Aliamphritea ceti: one gene and its partner. Each later gene encodes a partner of the first gene's protein in a complex. Links are inferred from orthologs where the notes say so. Each region holds a gene or a part of one and is shown on either strand. Other genes may lie near its edges. The genes, in order: tsaE and tsaD.

Region 1 (3,127 bases):
ATTGATACACCGTTACGACGGGCAATCACCGATAAAGTATCGCCTCTGACAACCTTATATTTTCCAGCAGTCGCTTTACGCTTGCTGCCACCCTGTTTCTGCCAGGCTAGGTAAGTCAGCGCCGGCGGTTTGGAAACAAAGTGGGCTTTAATACCAGCAAAAATCGCTTGCGCCATTTTCTTCTGATAGGACTTTGACTTTAGTTTTCTGGCTTCATCAGGATTAGTAATAAAACCCGTTTCAACCAAAATCGACGGAATATCTGGGGATTTGAGTACAACGAATCCAGCCTGTTCCACCCGCTTCTTATGCATTTTGGCAAAGCGGCTCATATTCTTGTGAACTGTTTCAGCAATTACCCTGCTGTCGCTACGACTCGCAGTCATCGACATATCCAGCAATACTTTTGCCAGGACATCATCTTTATCTTCAAGACTGACACTGCCAACACCACCAATCAAATCGGTGCTATTTTCCCGTTTAGCCAGCCAGCGTCCCATTTCACTGCTTGCTCCCCGCGGGGACAACACCCACACAGAGGCACCTTTCGCCCGTTTATCCTTGAAGCCATCTGCATGGATAGAAACAAACATATCAGCGTTATTTTTCCGCGCCCGGCTGGTGCGACTTCGCAAGCTGATGTAGTAATCTCCGTCACGGGTCAGCTGCGGTGTAAAACCGGGTTCTTTTTTCAGCAGTTTCTTCAGTTCCCGGGCAATCCCCAGAACCACATCTTTTTCTCTTTCACCCCGCGGGCCAACAGCCCCAGGATCATCACCACCATGACCAGCATCAATGGCGATTACCACATTACGTAATTTATCAGGGTTATTTGCCGTAGCAGTTTTCACCGTCTCAGCGACTTTTTCGGGCTGATATAAATCGACAACCAAACGGTGACCATACTTATCATTCGGGCTTAGCGCGAAGCTTTTTGCTCGAACATCCGACTTCAGATCCAACACAATGCGCAGATTTTTTTTATCTTTCGCACCACTACGGATACGTTGCACAGGACTCTTGGTGAGGTTCAGCTGTTTAAGATCTGCAGTAAATTTGGAATTTTCCACATCCAACACGATACGGTCGGGGTTCTTTAGCGTGAACAACTTATGATTAGCGCTTTTACTGAGATCAAAAACTAAACGGGCATGATCCGGTGCAATCCACAAACGTACGTTCTTAACATCAGCCGCATTCACTCCCACAGAAACAAACAAGCACAGTGAGATCAGGCTTAAGCTCGCAAGCTGCAGGGCAAAACGGGACACACGCAACATATTCAGTTTCATCTTCACTCGCTATCAAATTGCAGATTTGCCAACAATTGCTGACCTTTTAACGTCTGCGGCTGCAACTCAATCAGACGGCCTTCGTTCTGCACAGTAATATTCAGTAACATGTCTGCCGGCGGTAAAACGCCCTCACCTTTTTCCGGCCACTCGATAAGACAAAGCGCATTATCATGGAAGTAATCACGGACGCCAAAATACTCAAGCTCTTCAGGATCACCCAACCGGTAAAGATCGAAATGATAAATATCCCGATCCTCCAGCTCATATGGTTCTACTAATGTGTAGGTAGGACTCTTAACCGCACCTTGATGACCGGCACTTTGAATAATGCCACGGCACAGAGTCGTTTTACCCATACCCAAATCACCATTCAGGAAGACCACTCCACCTAAACCTGACGCCGCTAAACTGCCACCAAAAGCCACCATGGCAGCTTCGTCAGCGATAAAAAAACTTTGCAGTTGGTCACCTGACACCTTACTTACACCCTTTAATCTATCTGTCATTTTGGGGAAACGTTAACAACTTTCGGTAATTGTGCCAACAGATCAGTGGCTTGCATACCTCGCTGACCATCTTTTGCCGCCTCATCAGCCGCTTTTGCGTGTATATATACCCCAAGACGGGCAGCATCTATATATTCCAGCCCCTGCGCCAGCAACGCACCGACGATGCCACTGAGAACATCCCCCATACCACCTGTTGCCATCCCGGGATTACCTGCTGAACACAAATGCATAGCATCACCATCACAACTCAGCGTGCCAGCCCCCTTCAGCACCAGAGTTCCGCCAAAGCGGTCCTGTAAAGCTTCTGCTGCAGCAAAGCGATTGACCTGTACTTTGGCAGCGGAGGTTTCAAGCAAACGTCCGGCCTCACCCGGATGCGGAGTTAGTAACCAATTTGAATGCATTGTGCCATCAAGCTTTTCATTTATGACTAACAGATTTAGCGCATCAGCATCCATCACCAACGGTTTTTTATCCGCCCGACAGTTATCCAACACTGCCATTAACAACTGCTCCCCCCATGCGCTCTGCCCTAAGCCTGGCCCGACAACCACGACTGACGCTCGCTCAATTAACGCCGCGAGATCATGCCCGCTTCGCACCCCATGCGCCATAACCTCCGGCGCTCTGGTCAGCGCTGCTGTGACATGTTCCGACCGGGTTGCCAGGGTCACCAGGCCAGCGCCACTTCTGCCAGCTGCCTGAGCAGCCATAATCGCAGCACCACCCATGCCATGATCACCACCGATCACCAGCACATGTCCAAAATGGCCTTTATGACTGGATGTACCCCGTGCAGGCAAGAGCTCAGCCAGATCATCCTTACAGGTTCTGAAGCCACTGACAGGAATAGACTCATAGATATCGTCAGAAATACGCAGACTGTCGAAATGCAGATACCCACAGTGATCCACACCTTCATGGGTCAACATGCCTTGCTTCATACCGATAAAAGTAACCGTATGATCAGCGCGTACAGCATCACCTAATACCGCGCCGGTATCGCTGCATAAACCGGAAGGTATATCCACCGAAAGGACCGGCTTACCCTCCAGGTTTATCTGCCGGATAGCACCAACAAAAGGCTCCGCAACGACGCCACTTAAACCTGTGCCTAATAACGCATCAACAATGACATCACCCTGCAAAGACATACCCAAACGATAACGGTGGCACTCAACACCCTGATCACACATCCAGTCATATGCCTGACGAGCTTCACCCCGCAGTTGTACGGAAAAATCATCCATCCGGGCAACACAGATCACCTGCACCTGAATTCCCTGTTGCTGCGCTAATGCGGCCATGACAAAGCCATCGCCA
Region 2 (3,218 bases), 210 kb from region 1 along the record:
CCGAACCCAGCGAACACCAAACTCATTCATCAGAATTTTGGTCACTTCTTCAGCCATGGTTTCAATCAGCTGAAACTCGCTATTGGCAATAAAATCGATCAAACGCTCTGAAATTGTCTTATAACACAGTGTATTATCAATATTTTCGCTAGCAGCCGCTGCCAAGATGTCAGATCCCATTTCAATATCCAGCACTACGCGCTGACGAATTTCACGTTCCCAGTCATAGATACCAATAACCGTTTCAATTTCCAGCTGTTTAATATAAACAATATCCATTACTACTTTGTAACCTGTTGATAAGTCGATTTAAAAAGCACTGCAAAGCAGCACATATTCTATTACCTGATACTTAACATAGCGCATCAGGATGTCAATACTGTTATACCGGCAGTCTATTACGTCTGCCCGACAGAAGCTTGCTTATTTCCGCCTTAAACCTATACATTCAAAACGCATTTATTTATTAACAAAGTAACTTTTTACAGGTCCGGCATCGTCAGCTTTTTATTTAAAACGCCTCATTGCCGACGGAAAACCTGTACTTAAAAACCTTTAAAGCAGAAAACTTAGCTAAAACTAATCGTTACCCATTTGTATCTTTACACAATTAGCGGTATATAAGATTAGATCTGACTATCGGTTCCTAACATGAACAGCCCTGATACAGCCATCAACATAGCAATTTTGCTGGCCGCCTATTTGCTGGGTTCCATTCCCACGGCAGTGATCGTCTGCCGTTATATGAACATCAACGACCCCCGTCAAAAAGGCTCCGGTAATCCTGGCGCCACTAATGTATTAAGAGTCGGTAATAAAGCGGCCGCAGTAATAACTCTGGCAGGTGACATGTGCAAAGGACTCATCGCAATCTGCGTTGCACAATTCATACTGCAAGATAATGCTATTGCCCCTTTATGGCTGGCACTCGCTGTACTCGCTGTACTTAGCGGTCATATATGGTCGGTGTTTCTGCAGTTTAAAGGCGGCAAAGGCGTCGCGACTACCGTGGGCGCCTGCCTGGCTCTGGACTGGCAGCTGGGTCTGGCCCAGGTAACATGCTGGTTGCTGCTAATCTGGCTGCTAAAAATATCAGCACTTGCAGCACTGGGCATGGCCTTACTAACCCCTTTATTTACCTGGCTACTCGTACCTCAATGGCTAACGCTAAGCTTACTGATATCCTGCATCCTGTTTGCCAGTCATCATCAGAATATCAGCCAGTTTCTCAAAAGAATAAGCGCTTATAAATAACTACTGGAAGCCTGTTTTAAAGCCCTGGCAATGTATCCAGCGGCCAACGTGGCTGCGCTAAAATTGTCAGATCACTCTTCTGGCCAGCCAATAAACGCTGAGCACCCGCAAAAGCAATCATTGCTCCGTTATCGGTACAAAAGCGTGGCCGGGCATAAAAAAGCTCAGCTTTTTCTTTCGCTACCATATCACCCAGTTTACGACGCAAACGTTGATTTGCACTGACACCGCCGGCAATCACTAATTGCTTAAAGCCTGTTTGTTGTAATGCCCTACGACACTTGATCGCCAGCGTCTCAACAACAGCCTCTTCGAACGCTGCAGCTACATCATATTTATCCTGCTCAGACAACTCACCTTCTACCCGCAGCTTGTTACTGGTGTTAAGTGTGAAGGTTTTTAATCCACTAAAGCTCATATCTAAACCAGGACGATCAGTCATAGGGCGCGGAAACCGAAAACGGCTGCGATCACCCAGTTCAGCCATCCGCGCAACCTCCGGGCCACCTGGATATGCTAGTCCAAGCATCTTGGCAGCTTTATCAAAAGCTTCTCCGGCTGCATCATCTAATGACTCACCCAGTAAACTATATTCACCAATCGCATCAACCCGAACGAGCTGAGTGTGCCCTCCGGACACCAATAACGCCACAAACGGAAACGCCGGAGGCGTATCTTCTAACATTGGCGCTAACAAATGCCCTTCCATATGATGCACACCAAGCGCCGGAATACCCCAGCCCAGAGCCATAGCTCTGCCTGTAGCAGCACCTACCATCAACGCACCAATAAGCCCGGGGCCGGCAGTATAGGCAACAGCATCTAACTGCTGTGGGGTTGTGTCTGCCTGCTGCAGAGTCTCACGCACTAGTGGTAATAACTTTCTGACGTGATCACGGGAAGCCAGTTCAGGTACGACACCACCATATTCAGCATGCATTGCCACCTGACTGTATAACGCATCACCTAATAAACCTTTATCGGTGTCGTAGATCGCTACGCCGGTTTCATCACATGAAGTTTCAATACCCAATACACGCATGCTGGCTTCCACAAGTTAAAAAATGCTAAAAAAATGCTTTTCAGACTAAAAAATATCAAATTCAGCCTGCTCTTATGCGGACTTTACTGTAAGATGCCGCGGACTTTGCCCAAGTGGCAGAAAAAGCGGCGCCATTATGCTTCAATTTAGAGAAGATTTCATCGCATTTAGCCTTTACAGTGCCATTGCATCAGAATAGAATGTTCGCCCTTATTGGCCAGCTGAGTCTAAACTCAGACTAATCAGATTAAATTTTTTAAGGAAGGTAAGGTATTAAATATGCCAGCAGTTAAAGTTAAAGAAAACGAGCCATTTGACGTAGCTCTGCGTCGTTTCAAGCGTTCTTGCGAAAAAGCAGGTGTTTTGGCTGAAGTGCGTCGTCGTGAATTTTACGAGAAGCCAACTTCCGTTCGTAAGCGTAAGGCTGCTGCTGCTGTAAAGCGCCACCTGAAAAAAGTTCAGCGCGAAAACCAGCGTCGCGTACGTCTGTACTAATCATTGACGGGTTCGTCGCCTGGCGACTAACTGATCAAATCAGGTCCTGAGCATTTGCTAATGACCTGATTATCCCATCGAACAGTCTAAAGAATTCTATCGGAGCTACTATGTCTGACCTGAAGCAACGCATCAGTGATGAGATGAAAACAGCAATGCGTGCTAAGGCAAAAGAACGCCTGACAACCATCCGAATGATTCTTGCCGAAATCAAGCGCATCGAAGTTGATGAGCGGATTACACCTGACGATACCCGTATTCTCGCCACGCTGGATAAAATGCAAAAGCAGCGTCGCGATTCGATCAGCCAGTTTGAAGCGGCTGACCGAAATGATTTGGCCGATATTGAGAAGCAGGAACTCGTTGTTATCAAAGAGTTTCTGCCTCAGGCACTTTCAGAAGCTGAACTTATCAGCATCATTGATCA

What was found.
Region 2: the proteins of tsaE (region 1) and tsaD are in contact, whole or in part, in a crystal structure (PDB 6N9A), measured with the Thermotoga maritima proteins. The link is inferred for Aliamphritea ceti from one-to-one orthologs. Residues at the interface, in WP_004082108.1 of Thermotoga maritima: Leu37, Gly38, Lys46, Lys57, Val59, Lys60, Ser61, Thr63, Phe64, Thr65, Leu66, Met67, Val69, Pro71, Tyr82, Arg83, Leu84, Asp86, Asp88, Phe89, Asp93, Ile128, Asp130, Glu131, Arg134; in WP_004082750.1 of Thermotoga maritima: Cys10, Asp11, Arg49, His50, Leu82, Gly84, Gly135, Gly136, Glu154, Thr155, Leu156, Asp157, Asp158, Ser159, Glu162, Asp165, Lys166, Arg169, Leu170, Tyr175, Lys213, Thr214, Leu217, Tyr218, Gln221, Arg222, Asn324.

Annotation. Positions count from the first base shown.
Region 1 is NZ_AP025282.1:1,192,183-1,195,309, reverse strand. The notes cover bases 34-2,838. They hold tsaE (tRNA (adenosine(37)-N6)-threonylcarbamoyltransferase complex ATPase subunit type 1 TsaE), read right to left. Parts: upstream 1,772-2,838; coding sequence 1,295-1,771; downstream 34-1,294. Other genes in these bases: OCU49_RS05430 (NAD(P)H-hydrate dehydratase), read right to left, coding at 1,798-2,838; OCU49_RS05440 (N-acetylmuramoyl-L-alanine amidase family protein), read right to left, coding at 34-1,292. Outside these bases: more of OCU49_RS05440, read right to left, coding at 1-33; more of OCU49_RS05430, read right to left, coding at 2,839-3,127. UniProt on the Escherichia coli protein: Required for the formation of a threonylcarbamoyl group on adenosine at position 37 (t(6)A37) in tRNAs that read codons beginning with adenine.
Region 2 is NZ_AP025282.1:977,797-981,014, reverse strand. What follows is about bases 284-3,179. They hold tsaD (tRNA (adenosine(37)-N6)-threonylcarbamoyltransferase complex transferase subunit TsaD), read right to left. Parts: upstream 2,297-3,179; coding sequence 1,271-2,296; downstream 284-1,270. Other genes in these bases: OCU49_RS04420 (GatB/YqeY domain-containing protein), read left to right, coding at 2,902-3,179; rpsU (30S ribosomal protein S21), read left to right, coding at 2,576-2,791; plsY (glycerol-3-phosphate 1-O-acyltransferase PlsY), read left to right, coding at 652-1,254. Outside these bases: folB (dihydroneopterin aldolase), read right to left, coding at 1-279; more of OCU49_RS04420, read left to right, coding at 3,180-3,218.